Regions from separate parts of the Sellimonas catena genome, predicted to be linked through region 2. Evidence: a T-box and tRNA genes for the amino acid it is inferred to sense, from the RefSeq annotation. Region 2 holds a T-box; the other holds one or more tRNA genes.
The links. The T-box of region 2 lies ahead of leuS (leucine--tRNA ligase). A T-box ahead of a tRNA ligase gene usually reads a tRNA of that ligase, here a tRNA-Leu.
Positions count from the first base shown of each region.

Region 1: it encodes a tRNA-Leu, which carries the amino acid that the T-box ahead of leuS (leucine--tRNA ligase) is inferred to sense. The anticodon was not compared.

Region 1 is NZ_BSBO01000026.1:45,035-54,038, reverse strand. It holds gene Selli1_RS12530 (THUMP domain-containing class I SAM-dependent RNA methyltransferase) at 1-732, shown strand, start outside; gene rdgB (RdgB/HAM1 family non-canonical purine NTP pyrophosphatase) at 759-1,352, shown strand; gene Selli1_RS12520 (metallophosphoesterase family protein) at 1,356-1,865, shown strand; tRNA gene Selli1_RS12515 (tRNA-Pro) at 1,930-2,004, shown strand; tRNA gene Selli1_RS12510 (tRNA-Gly) at 2,039-2,109, shown strand; tRNA gene Selli1_RS12505 (tRNA-Arg) at 2,146-2,219, shown strand; tRNA gene Selli1_RS12500 (tRNA-His) at 2,227-2,300, shown strand; tRNA gene Selli1_RS12495 (tRNA-Gln) at 2,321-2,392, shown strand; tRNA gene Selli1_RS12490 (tRNA-Lys) at 2,411-2,483, shown strand; tRNA gene Selli1_RS12485 (tRNA-Leu) at 2,555-2,635, shown strand; gene Selli1_RS12480 (hypothetical protein) at 3,006-4,034, shown strand; gene Selli1_RS12475 (CD3324 family protein) at 4,024-4,305, shown strand; gene ppk1 (polyphosphate kinase 1) at 4,725-6,758, shown strand; gene Selli1_RS12465 (hypothetical protein) at 6,742-6,867, shown strand; gene glsA (glutaminase A) at 6,888-7,808, shown strand; gene Selli1_RS12455 (hypothetical protein) at 7,983-9,004, shown strand, end outside.
Region 2 is NZ_BSBO01000028.1:29,661-38,664, reverse strand. It holds gene Selli1_RS13065 (aldo/keto reductase) at 1-570, opposite strand, end outside; gene Selli1_RS13060 (NAD-dependent epimerase/dehydratase family protein) at 687-1,586, opposite strand; gene Selli1_RS18385 (hypothetical protein) at 1,618-1,773, opposite strand; gene pepI (proline iminopeptidase) at 2,046-2,936, opposite strand; gene Selli1_RS13045 (sugar O-acetyltransferase) at 3,215-3,865, opposite strand; gene leuS (leucine--tRNA ligase) at 4,117-6,540, opposite strand; T-box leader at 6,663-6,883, opposite strand; gene Selli1_RS13035 (hypothetical protein) at 6,860-7,012, opposite strand; gene Selli1_RS13030 (P-loop NTPase family protein) at 7,133-7,555, shown strand; gene Selli1_RS13025 (CvpA family protein) at 7,666-9,004, opposite strand, start outside.

The DNA.
Region 1 (9,004 bases), on a different contig from region 2:
ATCAAGAAAGATGTTGTGACAGTGGGGATTGATACGACGGGAGAATCTCTGCACAAGAGGGGATATCGTCCGCAGAGCGGAAAGGCTCCGATTTCAGAGACACTGGCGGCGGCATTGATTCTGCTTACTCCCTGGAAGAGGGACCGGATTCTGGTAGATCCGTTCTGCGGAAGCGGGACTTTCGTGATTGAGGCAGCCATGATGGCGGCAGACATTGCGCCGGGAATGAACCGGGAGTTTACTGCGGAGAACTGGGGCAATCTGATCCCGAAAAAGCATTGGTATGAGGCGTCTACGGAGGCGCAGGACAGGATCAGACAGGATGTGACCGCAGACATCCAGGGATATGACATTGATGCGGAAGTCATCCGTACCGCCCGGAAAAACGCGGTAAACGCAGGGGTAGACCATCTGATCCACTTCCAGCAGAGGGCGGTCAGGGATTTGAGACATCCAAAGCCGTACGGATTCATTATTACCAATCCGCCTTATGGAGAACGTCTGGAGGAAAAGGAGACACTCCCGCAGATCTATCAGGATTTTGGAAAGAGCTTCCGCGGGCTGAAAGACTGGTCGGCCTATATGATCACAAGCTATGAGGACACAGAGCGGTGGTTTGGAAGAAAGGCGGATAAGAACCGCAAGATTTACAATGGAATGATCAAGACCTATTTTTACCAGTTTATGGGGCCGAAGCCGCCAAGAAGGAAAAAAGAGGAGCAGGGTGTATAAAAACAGGAGAAAGAAGGAAGAGTAAGATGAGCAGAATTGTATTTGCCACAGGCAATGCCGATAAGATGGTGGAGATCAGGGAGATTTTAAAAGACCTTGGCATGGAGATACTTTCCATGAAAGAGGCAGGGGTGAACCCGGAAATCGTTGAGGATGGATCTACATTTGAGGAGAACGCGCTGATTAAGGCGAGAGCAGTTCATGCGCTTCTGCCGGACGATATTGTGATGGCGGACGATTCAGGGCTTGAAATCGACTATCTGAACAAGGAGCCGGGCATCTATTCTGCCAGATACATGGGGGAAGATACTTCCTATGATATCAAGAATGGTGAACTCCTAAGACGTATGGAGGGTGTGCCGGATGAAAAGAGGAGCGCACGGTTTGTATGTGCGATTGCAGCAGTCTTTCCGGATGGAGAGGAGAAGACAACACTTGGTATAATCGAGGGCAGAGTCGGCTATGAAATCAAAGGTGAACACGGATTCGGCTATGATCCGATCTTTTACCTGCCTGAGTACGGATGCACTACGGCAGAGCTTCCGCCGGAAAAGAAAAATGAAATCAGCCACAGGGGAAGAGGGCTCCGGCAGATGAAGAAGATGATAGAGGAGAGATAGTGGATGAAAAAAAAGAAAATCCTGGTAGTAAGTGATACTCATAAAATACATACGAATTTCGAGAAGGTTCTGGAACAGGAGAAACCGGTAGACTTTCTCTTTCATGCAGGTGATGTTGAAGGAAGAGAGTGGGAAATTCAGTATGGAAGCGGATGCCCGGCCTACGTGGTAGCCGGAAACAATGACTTCTTTGGTGAGCTTCCGCCGGAAGTGGAAATACAGATGGAGACGCACAAAATTTTTATGACACATGGACATCATTATTTTGTATCCATGACTCTGGATCATCTCAGAAGAGAGGCAAGAGCAAGAGGAGCGGACATTGTTATTTTCGGCCATACACACAAGCCTTGTCTGAAGTTTGAAAAAGACATGATTATCATGAATCCGGGCAGCCTTACCTACCCTCGGCAGGAGAACCGGCTGCCGAGTTATATTGTTCTGGAGATGGCAGAAGACGGCACTGTGACGGGTGAAATCAGATATGTAGAAAAAAATGAAAAAAGTTGTTGACAAATATCAGGAGTTCATATATAATAACTTTTGTCGTCAGGAAAAAACAGATGAGACGAAAAAACGGGGTGTGGCTCAGCTTGGCTAGAGCGCCTGGTTTGGGACCAGGAGGCCGCAGGTTCGAATCCTGTCACCCCGATTCCTGGTAGAGACAGGAATCAATATTGCGATCTGCGGGTGTAGTTCAATGGTAGAACACCAGCCTTCCAAGCTGGATACGTGGGTTCGATTCCCATCACCCGCTTTCTTAAAGCAGGATATGCTTTAAGAACTATACAATGTGTCTGTAGCTCAGCTGGATAGAGCAACGGCCTTCTAAGCCGTAGGTCCTGGGTTCGAATCCCCGCAGGCACGTTTCATGGTGGATATAGCGCAGTTGGTTAGCGCGCCAGATTGTGGCTCTGGAGGCCCAGGGTTCGAATCCCTGTATCCACCCTAGTCCCAATATGGGCTGTTGGGCTATCGCCAAGCGGTAAGGCACAGGACTTTGACTCCTGCACTCGTTGGTTCGAATCCAACTAGCCCAGGTTTGAATTATATTATACGGGCGTGTAGCTCAGTCGGTAGAGCACTTGACTTTTAATCAAGTTGTCCGGGGTTCGAATCCCCGCACGCTCACTTTAGACAAGCAGTACTGCTTGTCTATTCTTTTATCTGAGGCCTTGCAAAATAAGGCCGGATTAATGTACGCGGATGTGGCGGAACTGGCAGACGCGCCAGACTTAGGATCTGGTGTCCATGACGTGCAGGTTCGATTCCTGTCATCCGCAGTCGCAAAAGCCCGAAATAGCGGGCTTTTTTATTTTGTGTTCTATAGTATTTCATATATTTTTTCCCTTTGTTTAATTTAGTCATTTTCCAATTATTAGTGTGGTTCTTTTCTGCCAGATTAGAATTCGTATGAGATGTGTCATAGAAGTTTTTTACTGTGTTTTCTGTTTTTCAGCTATTTCATTGCAGCTTTATGACAGGGTGATTAAAAACTAGTAAAGTATAGTAAAGATATAATCAAGTTTCAGCATCAATTGCTATTCAGAGGAAAGAATTTCTACATTTATTTCTTATGTATCATTTGAATAATAGCATCTTGTATAATTACATTAACGGTTAACCGGAAAATAAGCAGGAGGTAAGAGGAATATGGAAAACAGAGAATTTGTGACACAATGGGTAATTGATGCGGTAAAGAATGAATATCCGGAAGATATAGCACTGGTTGTTTCTCATACGACACTAAGAATAGATGATCAGGTAAAGGCAGTCAGCTATTTTGTCCCGATTACAGAAAGAGGATATCGTTTTGGGCGTACCTTTATTCTGGAAGGGGTAGGGTTTGATATCTGGGGAATTGACTGGGCGAGATTGGAAAAATTTGCTGAGTTGGAAGAATATAATATAACTTGTCTTGCAGATGGAGAAATTCTGTATGCCAGAACAGAAGAAGATGCTGAACGTTTTAGACAATTAAAAAGACGTCAGGCAGAAAATCTTTCAAATCCGGAGAAAATGAGGCAGTGTGCTTTGAGTTCTTATGAAAAAGCAAAGAATATTTTTGCGGAAATGATGTTTGCTGCGATAAGCGATGCGAAAATGTGCGCAGGTTATGTATTGGATTATCTGGCTCAGGCGATAGCTTTTTCTAATCATCAATATTTTAGAAAATCTCAGACCGATCAGATCGAAGAACTTACCGATATGAAAAAAGTCCCAAAGAGATTTCTTGAGTTATATCGTAATGTAATTGATGAGTCTGATGTGGAAGTTCAAAGAAAGTTGTGCCATGAGGCAGTGTGCGTTGTACGGGAGTTTCTGGAAAAGGAAAGTACTGTCGATAAAGATAGTTTAAATTACAATACGGACTTTCAGATGCTGGCTGACTGGTATGCGGAATTATCCTATACATGGCTGCGTATTCGATATTATTCCAGAAGGAATGATCCGGTTAAGACCTATATGTGGGGAATTTTGCTTCAGCAAGAGTTGAACATTGTATGTGATGATTTTGGAATAAAGAGAATGGGGCTTATGGAACATTATAATGTGAATCGATTAAATGAATTTGCTGACTATGCAGATCATCTGGAAGAGAAAATGCGAACTATTATTACAGAAGGGGGAGGAAAAATACACGAGTATAAGAGCATGGAGGAATTTCTTCATGAGATATAGAAATGCTCGGGATATTATTCCGGATCATTTACTTGAAGAACTGCAAAAATATGTGTCGGGAGAAACAGTGTATATTCCCCGTTCGCAGGAAAAGAAAAGATGGGGAGCGGTATCAGGGGCCCGTACCTATTATCAGGAACGGAATGAAAGAATCCGGGATAAATTTCATAATGGAGATAGTATAGATTCGCTTGCGGATGAATTTAAATTATCTACCGATTCCATCAGAAAAATCGTATACAAAAGATGTGATGATCATTCCGGGGTATAAAGGGGAAAAGAGACATTAAATCAGTGGATTATAAAACAGACGTAGGAGATACAGTAGTATGGCCACGTCTGTTTTTTTACATTGATTTTACGTTGGATTTACGCAAGAGAAGCACAGTTTTACATGAATTTAATGTAGATTTGACACGGATTACAGGGGCAATATGTTATTCTTTTTTTGTTGTAAAGTTTATATACTCAAACAGAAACTATAAATTGATTTTTCAGGAAAAGGGGTATATGATGAAAAGAGAAAAGCGCAGTAGAAAACAGATAAAAAACGATATGGTGGTTCGTTATTATTGCATGGAGACAAAAGTGGATGGGAATGCGAAGAAGGTATTTCACAGCGTTCCATACAGGAACTGCCGATAAGGAAAAGTGTACTGCAGAAAAGGAATGAAGGAGCGTATAGAATATATGGGAAGCGAATATATGAATCGAGAGCTTTCGTGGCTGAAATTTAATGAAAGGGTACTGGAAGAGGCGGAGGATAAGTCCGTACCGCTCTGTGAGCGTTTCACTTTCGTATCGATTTATCAGACGAATCTGGACGAGTTTTTTATGGTCCGGGTTGGTTCCCTGTACGACCAGACGCTGCTGCCTCAGGATATCAGGGACAATAAGACACAGATGTCTTCACAGGAGCAGATTGACGCGATACTTGAAGAGGTCAGAAAGCTGAATAAAAGGAAAGAAAAGGTATATCAGAAGCTGATTGAAAAAGTTGCAAAGGAAGGCGTTCGTCTGTACCGCATGGATCAGATTGAAGATGAGAAGAAGATGGAAAGATTCTTCCAGTCGGAGATTCTTCCGCTGATTTCCCCGACCGTGGTCGGCAGGAGACAGCCGTTCCCGTTTTTGAAAAATAATGAAATTTATGCGGTTGTTTCTCTGACGACAAAGAGCAGCAAGAAGGTCCGTCTTGGAATTGTACCGTGTGCAAGCAATATTTTCCAGAGGATGATTGAGATTCCGGGAGAAAAGGGATCTTATGTTCTTGGTGAAGATCTGATTCTTCACTTTGTATCCAAGGTATTTCCGGGATACAAGATTCAGGGTAAAGCGCTGATCCGTGTGACGAGAAATGCCGATATTGATGCGGATGCACTTTATGATGAGGATCTGGACTACCGGGAATTTATGGCGGATCTGATGAAGCAGAGAAGAAAGCTTGCTCCGATCCGGCTTGAGATGTCCGGAGATCTGGATATCGGAAGCATGCTGATGCTGGATAATTATCTGGGACTGGAGGAGAAGTATGTGTTCCATTCCGAAGTCCCGCTGGATTTCTCTTTTGTATTCCAGATTCAGGATATGCTGAGAAAAAATGAAAGTCTGTTTTACGAAAAACGTACTCCGCAGAAGTCGCTGATGTTTCAGGATGGAAGAAGCATTATTGAGCAGATTAAAGAGGGAGATAAGCTCCTTTCTTATCCATATGAGTCAATCAGGCCGTTTTTGCGTCTCCTGACCGAGGCTGCGGAGGATGAGAACGTGGTTTCCATCAAGATGACACTGTACCGTCTTGCAAAGCAGAGTAAGGTGATTGAGGCGCTCATTGAGGCTGCGGAGAATGGAAAGGAAGTCGTCGTGCTTGTGGAACTCCGCGCCCGCTTTGATGAGGAAAATAATATCGAGTGGTCCCGCCGTCTGGAGAATGCCGGATGCCAGGTTATTTACGGCCTGGACGGCTATAAGGTACATTCCAAGCTTTGCCTGATCACAAGAAAGACAGATAAGCAGTTTGAGTGCATTACACAGATCGGAACCGGAAACTATAATGAAAAGACGTCCAGACTGTATACAGACCTTTCCCTGATGACGGCAAATACCGATATCGGTATTGAGGCGGCAAAGGTATTCCGCGCCCTTGCAAAAGGGGAAGTGGTGGAAGACATGCAGCATCTGCTTGTGGCGCCGCACTGTCTGCAGAACCGGGTACTGGATATGATGGACGAGGAGATCGAACACGCAAAGAAGGGGGAACCGGCATACATCGGCATCAAGATGAACTCCCTGACAGACAAGAAGATCATCGACAAGCTGATTGAGGCTTCCTGCGCGGGCGTGAAGATCGAGATGATTATCCGTGGAATCTGCTGTCTGGTGGCAGGTGTGAAAGGAAAGACCGAGAACATTCGTATTATCAGCATTGTAGGACGTTTCCTGGAACATTCCCGGATTTATATGTTCGGTACGAAGGAACGGAGAAAATATTACATAGCATCTGCGGACTTTATGACAAGAAATACAGTCAAACGTGTGGAAGTCGCATCTCCGGTTTATGATCCGGCCATTCAGGAAAAGCTGGAATACATTTTTGACACGATGAATCGTGACAATCAGAAAGCGCGTGAGATGCATGAGGACGGTATGTACTATAGAGTGCATAATGACGAAGAGCCTTTGAATTCTCAGGAACGTCTGTACGAAGATGCATACAATAGATAGCGGTTTATGGAAGCTGTACGGACAGAGTCCGGAAAAGCCGGTGAAGCGTTTCTTTCTTCTTGACATGGACGGAAAAATTATGGATAATTTTATCGAAATGACAGGATGAGAAAGGAAGGGAGAGGCGTGATGCTGACAGAAGAGCTTCTGAAGGATGCCCTGCAATATGGGAAAGCATTTACCAAACTGGGCATGACAGCGCAGTATATTCCGCAGCTGCGGGATGTGAATAAATATTATCTTGGGGTCTGCACAATGGATCTGGACGGCAATGTGCTGGAAGCGGGAGATACGAGAATTCCGTTTACGATCCAGAGTATTTCCAAGCTGGTATCGCTGATTCTTGCGATCCGGGACTGTGGAGCGGATCATCTTTTCCATGAGAAGGTTGGTGTGGAGCCGACCGGAGACCCGTTCAATTCCATTGTAAAGCTGGAGACAAAGACCCGCCCGTTTAATCCGTTTATTAATGCGGGAGCCATTACTGTGGCAAGCTGTATCAAGGGAAAGGATGCAGATGAGAAATTTGAGCGTTTTCTGGAGTTTACGAGGAAACTCTGCAACAACGAGGAAATCAGCCTGAATCAGGCCGTTTACGAGTCTGAGAGAGAGACTGGAGACCGGAACCGGGCTCTGGCTTATTATCTGAAAGCATCCGGGATTCTGGAAGGTGATGTGGAAGAGTGTCTGGACTTTTATTTCCGGATGTGCTCGGTCAATGTGACCGCTCACGATATTGCGTACATGAGTCTGGTGCTTGCCAATCATGGTGTGGATCCGCTGGATCAGGAAGAGCTGATCGAGCCGCAGTATGCGAAGGCGATCCGCGCGCTGATGCTGACATGCGGGATGTATGACGGCTCCGGCGAGTTTGCCATGACAGTCGGATTTCCGGCAAAGAGTGGTGTCGGTGGAGGAATTGCAGTTCCTCTTGTAGACCGGATGGGAATCGGCGTATTCGGCCCTGCCCTGGATGAAAAGGGAAACAGTGCCGGGGGCATTAAGATCCTGGAATACTTGTCCAACAAGATGGGGATCTCGCTGTTTTAGACAATCGAAGAAGTGAAAGAAAGAATGAGAGCGTGATGTGTGAAAAGCATGACGCTCTTTTTGTGTAAAACGCACAAAGATTCGCAAAACATGTAATAAGTAATAGAAAAAAATGAAAATATGATATAATTAAAACAATAGAAAGACTATTTTCTCTTGAAGGGAGGGAAAAGTATGAGGAGCAAAAGGAAATGGAGACTGATCTGGGCTCTCACGTTAATGATGGCAGTTCTTCTGGCTGGATGTCAGTCTGAGGAGAAGACGACGAAAGAGAAAGAGCCGGATCCAAAGAAGACCGAAGTAAAGGAAGAGGAAGTCAGCGCGGAAGCGAAAGCAGTGATTGAGGCCATGATGACAGGCCCAAATGCAGATCTTCTGTTCACGCCGTCCGCAGTGGGAGAAGGAGTAGACACTACACAGGCGCAGGAGAATACGGGAGAAACAGCAGGAGAGAATGCCTCTGTCATGGAAAACTGGGAAGACAAGATCGGGGACTATTTTACGGAAAACGGCATGCAGGATTTTCTCACTTCAGGCCCGGCTATGAAATTCCTTCTGATGGCAGAGGAAGAGGGAACCAAGCTCCAGGTAAAGGAGATAACGCTGGAAGACAGAAGTGAATATACAGAGACTGTCCATGTCCAGTATATGCAGGGCGGCAGAGAGGAAGAAGCGGGATTTACATTTACCCGCGATTCAGACGGGAAAATCACTCAGGTGACGGAAGATGAAAAGTTGGCGGCAACGCAGATGCGGATTTATGAACCAAGAGAAATCAGCCGGGAAGACTTTCTTTCTGCCTATGCAAAGCAGGAGAGTATTCCTGTGGAAGAAGCACCGGCCGAGGTAGAAAACCAGCGTAAGTTTTTACTGGCATACTACGGAATAAAGGCAGAAGACTGTAATATTGTATATGAAGAACGGACGAAAGATAAGAATGTCGGAGATGACCTGATTCTGACAGCTACGATTTACACAGAAATGCTGGTGGATAAAGAGAGCGGCGAGTATGTATCGTATGGTATGCCGGCATCCACAGAAACACAGCTTCGAGGTGATGTTGAAATATTAGGAGGAGAAGATAATTTGACATCATCGGCATGGATGATACAAAATGGGGCAGTTGAAGTTAATGTCAATGATACTGTATATTTCCAGACAGATGGAACAAGAGAATTTACGAAGAAGGATATAGA
Region 2 (9,004 bases):
ATTTCCACTTCCCAACGGCTGATATGCTTCAATTTTCACATCATGTTCTGCAAGTAATGCTTTTAATTCTTTCTGCTGGAAAAACGGGTTGCATTCCACCTGATTAACTGCCGGAATGGTGGATGCCTGCGGCAGAAATTCTTTCCAGATCTTCGGAGTCATGTTGCTTACGCCGATTGATTTCAGGACACCATCTTCCTTTGCTTCCTCAAGAGCCTTCCAGGCTCCTGCCACGTCTCCGTACGGCTGATGCAGAAGATACAGGTCAATGTAGTCCATCCCCAGTTTTTCCAGAGAAGCCGCAAGGCCTTTCTTTGCCGCTTCATATCCATAATCCTGAAGCCAGAGCTTACTTGTGATAAAAATTTCTTCTCTCGGGATTCCGCTGTCCCTTACTGCCTTTCCGACATCAGACTCGTTAAAATATGCCGCCGCAGTATCGATATGGCGGTATCCTGCCTTCAGGGCCTGAAGAACCGCATCATAAGTCGGTCCGTCATTTGGAATCGTAAATACGCCGAATCCTACTGCCGGTATTTTGTTGCCATCATTTAATGTAATCGTATACATACTGTTCACTCCCTTTTGTGCTGAGATCAATCTGTTGCTTTCGATTTTATTATAAATCCCGGATCTCCACATCAGAAGTATCTTTTGGTTTGGCAGTATATACCGAAAGGTTTCTTCTATTTCAGATACATGTCAATGTAATCAAAAAACGGCTTCTTCTCCACCTGATCCTGATTCTGTCTGTACCACGCATAGGCTTCTGGAAGTCCTTCCTCCAATGGTTTTGTATCCGGCATGAGTGCACACTGTCTGGTCACATCCAGCTGGTATTCATACTCACAGAAGCTGAAATAATTTCTCTGTTCAACCGCTTCCTGAACATTTACAAATTCCGCTGTCTTCCCCGCAGCACGGTAACAGAGCCCGGCCCAGTCCCGGACAGAAATCATTTCCGGATTTCCCACATTAAAAATATGCTGTTCCGGTTTTCTCTCCAGTAGAATATCCAGAAATCTGCACAGATCCTGAATGTGGAAAAACTGCAGTTTCAGACTGCCGTCTCCCGGCAGATAAAACGGCCGGTCTGCCATCGCACAGTCAAATACAAAGGCTTCCCGGTAGATATCATTCATCGGCCCGTATAAGTACGGCGGCCTTATAATAAATGCATCCGGATCTCTCTTTTGCAGCACTGCTTCTGCTTCGATCTTGTCTGTACCGTATTTTCTCCAGTATGTATTCTCAGCAAGCGGCGTTTCTTCCGCAAACGGCTGCGGGAGATTGTCCGGATAAACTGCGCTGGAACTGATGAAAACATAATTTTCATAACTTCCAAGTGCATCCAGAAGCAGCTCCACTTCTTTTGCCGTATAGCCCGTATCAATCACAACATCAAAATGAAGATCACGAAGACGATCCCCCAGATGATACCGGTCCGCCTCGATCAGCCGCACGTCGTCAGACTGTTTCTTCGTGTTTCTGTTCAGTACACTGACATCATACCCTTTCCCAACATAGTACTCTGCAATGTATCTGCTTACAAATGCGGTTCCCCCTGTTACAAGTACTTTTTTCATACATCCTCCATTTTTCTTATGTAAAGCCGGGTTAAATCCGGCTGCAAAATTCTATAATTTCCTCTTTCCTTTTCTTCGCATCCTCTTTACATTCTACGGAGCATAGTCCAAGGCTTCCGCAGCACTCAATTTCCAGATGTCCATAGAAGTGTTCGAGTGTTTTAATAATCCGTTCGCATTCCTTCATATTTGGTCCCGTTCTTAATACAACAGCATAGCCTTTTTTTCCCGCCCGGACAGACGCATGAGGTTCGTGTGTATTACACCATGGCGTGCATCTGTCGATAAAGACTTTAAACTGCCCCGGAACATCCGCCCAGTAGGAAAGTGATTATTTTTACTATCCTATCACAGGCATGTTCTGGACACAAGAGTATTATTTATAAGACAAGGGCACCGCCCTGTCACTTTTCAGATGATAGAGCAGCGCCCTTTATTTACTTCATACATTCAACCAGATTAGTCGTACTGATTCATCCATTTGATGAGTTCTACGCAGTAATCATCATGTCTGTCAACAAAACATGTATGTCTTGCACGTTCCCAAAGGATCCATTTAGAATTCGGGATTCTGTCTGCCATGGTCTTAGCTACAAGTGGAGAACAAAGATCTGAAATACCACTGCAGATCAGAGAAGGAATCTTGATCTGGTCAAGTTTGTCAATGTATTCAAAGTCTTTCAGTGTTCCTGTAGGTGCGAATTCGTTTGGTCCCCATCCTTCAACATAAGACTCAGAACCTGATTTTTTCGGTCTTGTACAGCACTCCGGAGCATCTTCTCCAATCCAGTAGTTGCAATATCTATCCATGTATTCTGCAACTGCAGCATCGTAAGCTTCTCCTGTGAAATCACCTGTTTCAAGAGCATGGTTAATTGCATCCTGCATATCCTGCGGCATCATTTTGATACGGCGAAGACCTTCTCTTTCCCAAAGAGAACTGCTTGGATGGCCGCTTGAAATGATGAAACTCTTAACACCCTTCGGATCATAGTCAACTGCATATGCGATCTGCATCATTCCGCCCCAGGACTGTCCAATGATGTGGCATACATCTAAGTCAAGGCGTTTTCTCAAAGCTTCCAGCTCGTCTAACCATACTTTCTGGTTCCACAGTTCCGGATGTCCGTCCAGATAAGAATTTCCGCATCCGATCTGGTCATACATAACGATCATACGATCATCATCGTCTGCAACATTGTCCAGTACTTCGAAATAGTTATGAGTAGACCCCGGTCCTCCGTGAAGACAAATCAATGGTGCCTTTCCATTATCTTTTCTTTCCCCAACAATTCTGTAATAAGTCTGATAACCTAAGTACGGCATGTAGCCTTCTGTAATTTTTGCCATGATTATCCCCTTTCTGACATTTTTTTCACTATCTTTAAGTATAATACATTTTGCGAAAAAATGAACCCTTTTTTGTAATTTTTTTCAATTATGTTAATATTATCCAAAATCATATCCCTGTACCATACAAGATAACCGAATATGAATTGGTATATTTATAGGTGATTTCTATAAAGCAAATATCTTTTTCTGCTTTATGCTGCCCTGATGGATATTTTTTTGTCAAGTGAAACATTAAGACTGCCTGATTATTTTTCACTCAATAGAACCACCTCTGATCAGATTATACAGTTCAAATTGTACGAAAAATGCTCTCTATCTTCCGGAAGAATCAACTCCTTCTTGCTGTCCTTTTCTGTAATTGGCCTTACCGGTCTGCACGGATTACCAAATGCAAGATAATTATCCGGAATATCTTTTGTCACAACACTGCCTGCGCCAATCACGACATTATTTCCTATATGCACGCCCCCAATTACAACCGTATTACATGCAATCCAGACATTATTACCGATATGAATTTCGTCCGCATATTCTGCCATCGTTGTCTTTCCATCTTCGTCCAGCCCCATCCTCTCCTGAGCAATAAGAGGATGAGAAGTAGCCATCAAAGAAACATTCGGGCCAAAACAGACATTGTCACCAATGAAAATTTTTCCATCATCCATAACCATCAGATTAAAATTAGCAAAAAAATTTTCCCCGATAAAAGTATGACATCCATAATTAAACTGCACAGGGCCCTGAAAATAAAACACATTTCCCACTTTTCCCAGAATATCGCGAATCACTTCATTTCTGTCGGAATCAAACTCGTCCATCATATTATATTTCTGACATGCAGCATGAGCTTTGTGCTTGATATCCTTCAGCTCCTGTTTTCTTGGATCAAACATTTTCCCCGCAAAAATTTTCTCTTCCTCTTTCATATACCTTCCTCATTTCTTTTTTACTAATTCTTATATTAGCAGAAAGTTCTCCAAACTTCTACAATATTACATCCGCTGATTTTCTCTCCTACAATTCCTGTCTTTGATGTAAGATTCCTTAACCGCTTCTCTCGTCTCCCGGTCTCAACGTTTTAAATGGCCGGTAAAGAATTTCGGCATTTTCTCCCATATTCCGTCAAGCGAGAGAAGAGCCAGGCCCCTGTCTGCAAGGGTTCCTGGCTCTTTCCTGCTTATTTCATTACAATATTGATGATTCTTCCCGGTACATAGATTTCTTTTACGATATTTCCGGTCAGTTTTTCTTTAATTGCTTCCTTGCCGGCAGCAATCGCTTCGTCTTTGCCTGCTTCTGCGGAGATTGTTACAACAGCTCTTGTCTTGCCGTTGATCTGTACAGCCACTTCGATTTCATCGTCTTTCATCGCTTCTTCATCGTAGGTCGGCCATCCTGCATGGAATACGCTTCCTGCGTGTCCCAGCTGCTCCCAGAGTTCTTCGCCCATGTGCGGTGCGAACGGTGCAAGCAGTACTGCGATCGTGGAAAGTGTCTCTTTATCAATTCCGCCTTCTTTCTTGGCGAGATCGATAAACTTGTTGTTATATTCCATGAATCCGGAAATTACCGTATTCAGGCTGAAGCTTTCCAGACGTGTTGTAATATCGTATACCATCTTGTTTCGGAGTTTGATCATTTCCTTGGATGGTGTTACGTCTTTGTCTTTGTTGTCCATTACAAGATTCCAGAGCTTGTTCAGGAAACGGTATACCCCGTCGATTCCTCTGTCATCCCACTCTGCATCCAGTTCCGGCGGTCCAACGAAGAGTTCATACATTCTCAGGGAGTCGCATCCGTAATCTCTTACAAGATCGTCCGGAGATACGACATTTCCTTTGGACTTACTCATCTTGATTCCGTTCTTTCCGGTAATCATACCCTGGTTGAAGAGCTTGATAAACGGCTCATCAAAATCGATCACGCCGATATCGCACAGGAACTTCGTGTAGAAACGGGAATACAGAAGGTGAAGTACCGCATGTTCCACACCTCCAATATACATATCAACCGGAAGCATCGCGTCCGCTTTTTCTCTGGAAACCAGTTCTTTATCATTATGCGGATCTACGTAACGCAGGAAATACCAGGAGGAACCTGCCCACTGAGGCATGGTGTTGGTCTCTCTCTTGGCCGGCTTTCCACAGACCGGACAGGTTGTGTTAACCCAGGAATCAATCGCAGCAAGCGGAGATTCTCCTGTTCCTGTCGGCTCGTAGGACTCTACATCCGGCAGCGTCAGTGGAAGCTGATCCTCCGGCACCGGTACAGCGCCGCAGTCCGGGCAGTGTACAATCGGGATCGGTTCTCCCCAGTATCTCTGGCGGGAGAATACCCAGTCACGCAGTTTGTAGTTGACAGTCTTTCTTCCGATACCGCGCTCTTCGATCATCACCGGAGCTTCCTTTTTCAGAACAGCGGATTCCATGCCGTTCCATTCTCCGGAATTGATCATGGTTCCGGATGCCTCTGTGTAGGCTTCTGTCATATTTTCAATTTCTTTTCCGTCTTTGGCGATAACCTGAATGATCGGAATGTTGAATTTTGTTGCAAATGCAAAGTCACGGTCATCATGTGCCGGTACGCACATGATTGCTCCGGTACCGTAGTCAGCCAGTACATAATCAGACAGCCAGATCGGCACCTTTGCTCCATTGATCGGATTGACCGCGTAGCTTCCTGTGAAAACTCCGGTTTTTTCCTTATCCTGAAGGCGGTCAACATTAGACTTCATGGAAGCGTCGTAGATATATTTCTCCACTGCTTCTCTTGTCTCATCGGTTGCAAGTTCTTTTGCAAGAGCATGCTCCGGAGCCAGTACCATAAAGGTTGCGCCGTAAAGTGTATCCGGTCTTGTTGTGTAGACAGTGATCTTTTCATCTCTTCCATCCACCGGGAACTCTACCTCGGCACCGTAGGATTTACCGATCCAGTCTGTCTGCATCTTCTTAACCTTCTCCGGCCAGTCCAGTTTGTCCAGGTCGTTCAGAAGTCTCTCTGCATATTTAGTAATCTTGAGCATCCACTGACGGAGGTTCTTCTTTGTTACTTCCGTACCGCAGCGCTCACATTTTCCATTGACAACTTCCTCGTTTGCAAGTCCGGTCTTACAGGACGGGCACCAGTTGATCGGGAACTCCTTCTCGTAAGCAAGGCCGGCCTTAAACATCTTTACAAAAATCCACTGGGTCCATTTGTAGAAGTTCGGGTCTGTCGTGTTGACCTCTCTGTCCCAGTCGTAAAGAGCCGCGATCTCATTGATCTGTCTCTTGATATTCTTTACATTTTCCGCTGTGGACTTTGCCGGATGAACGCCCATTTTGATCGCGTAGTTTTCTGCCGGAAGTCCGAATGCATCCCATCCCATCGGATGAATGATATAGTATCCCTGAAGCAGTTTGTAACGGCTCCATACATCGGAGATGACATATCCTCTCCAGTGTCCGACATGCAGACCGTTTCCTGACGGATACGGGAACATATCGAGGCAGTAATATTTCTCATGTTTTCCTCTCTCATCTTCCTGCACATTCACCGGATGCTCTTCCCAGTGTGCACGCCACTTTTTCTCGATTGCCTTGTGATTATAAGGTGTCGGCATCTTTGATTTCCTCCTTACATAATATAGTAACCATTTTATGCTTTCTTTTATACCCGCAAAAGCTTCCTGATAAATCCATTGGATTATCTATAGAATAAAAAAACTTCCGTCTCTGAACATATCCAAGAGACGAAAGCCATGAAAGCCCACGCGGTACCACTCTTCTTCGCCCGTCCGCAGACCGGCGCACTCTCATCTGTAACGGGAATACCCGCTTCCGGCTACTAGAGTTCACCAGAAGAACTCCGAGGCGAGTTGGGAGTGTCTGTCCTGCTGCCTCGCACCATACGGCAGCTCTCTGAAAAAACATCGGCTCTTACTATTCCTCATCTGACGTTTTTCTCTGTACTTTTTTATACCTGTTCATTTTACTCATATCATCTCCCTTTGTCAAGATTTCCACCTTTTTTCCTATAATTTTTCCATATTTGATTTTTTCTGGATTTATTGGAATGTTTTTCGTTATTTTCATTCTTTTCGAGTTTCTTTTGTGGAATTTGACAAAAAAGGATTGTTTAAAATCTCTGATAGGTGTATAATAATCACAAGTCATTTCAGTACGAAAAATATATAGCTAAAGGAGATAATGCATATGGTTAATTTATTGACAGGCCCGAAAGGGAGCGGAAAAACACAGCAGATGATTGAACTTGCCAACAAAGCGGCAAAGGAGTCCGACGGACACGTATTCTTTATCAAAAAAAGCCACCGCGATACATACAGCTTATCTTTTGATATCCGTGCGATCTGCATGGATGACTATGAAGCGATCGACAATATTGATGCCTATCTTGGATTTATTTATGGCATGACAAGTGCAGATCACGATATTAAGGCGATTTTTATCGACGCTATTTTGAAACATGCACATATCTCTCTTGATGATATCCCGGAATTTGTTGAAAAGCTGAAGAAAATTTCAAAAGAGTGTGATCTTGATTTTTATGTAAGCATCAGTGCAGGAAAAGATGATCTCCATCTTGTAGACGCTGAGGGCTGTACTTATCTGAACTGATAATGCCGGCTGACGAACTGCTGCCACAAAGAGTCCTTACCTGATCAGACAGCAGTTCATTTTTAAAAACAAGGAGACGGTCGATATCCCGTCTCCTTGTTTTATTGCTTTTATTCTTCCTGCAAAGCAGTCCCGCTATTATTGTCTGTTTCTTCGGTCTCCTCTTCAATCGGATTCTTTTCTTCGCCGTTGAGGGAAAGTACCACATTGGTCTTTTCACCCTCCCGGTATTCCATCGTCACTTCCTGTCCAACATCATATTTGATGATATCAATAAAATCAACGACCGAAACATCAAAGAACTCATCCGAACCTTCTACCATCACGTAGAAGTGAGAATCTCCTTCCACAACGCCCTGAGCGATTCTGGTAATCGTACCGGCAATGGTTTTTGTTTCTTTTGCTGCGGCACTGTCATCTGTCTCGATCCCATTCTCCCTCATCAGTTCAAGATAGTTTTCCTCGCACTTGCTGACGGTGTCCCCGATCGCCACGACCTGATATTTCTGAACATTGACCATGGCATATTTTTTCACAAGGCCCGCGTCATCTTTGAGCGCGATGAAGTATGTCGGCTCACCGGAAATATTCAAAAGCAGCGGAAATGTCGCCGTATAATGGAGATTCTGTACCTGGCCTTCCGCCGAGGACATGGCAGAATTCTCCGTCGCTCCTTCCACTTCATAGAACTTCGTCTCCATCGTCCTTTGATTCATCAGGACAAATCCAACGTTGGACTGGTCTTCATTGACCGATGTCACTCCGGTATATACCCAGACATCGTCATCAATGGCCAGATAGTTATATCCGTCTGTTGTCTTCAGGCAGTCTTTCTGGCTCAGAATACTGTTAAAGAATCCATGTTTGAGCGTTCCGTAATAGTCGTAGAGCTGGATCAGAAGATCTGGATCATAAGCGTGGTCAATCCACTCCGGCACTTCATCGATGGCATAGTCTGTCGTCTCTCCGGTAATCGCGTTGCAAAGCACAACCCGTCCTACCGTCTCGCCTCCAAACAACCCGATATTGAATTTCTTCACCGGAGCAACCCAGTACGGCACACCTTCATCATCAATCTCAAAACTCAGTTCTCCGAAAATATAGGTCGGATACCGGAAACGGAGATGTCTGTGGATATTCCGGTTAAAATATTCGCTGGTGGAATATTTCATTCCTTCATCGAGCATAACGAGTTCTGTAGACTGTGTTGTCATATCGATCCGGATATAGGCCGGAATTCCTTCAGACTGATTCGTAAACCACTTGATTACATTTGCATAGCGAAGCGGCGATACCCGGACCGGCTTGTCCTGATAGTTGATCTGGCTGTAGAGCTCATCCACTTCAAACTGGGACACCATGTCCACCATGCTTCCCATCTTTCTGTTTCCAAGAAGGGTTGCAGACTCCCGGTCCAGAAGCGGAATCTGGTCAAAGGAAAGTTCCTTG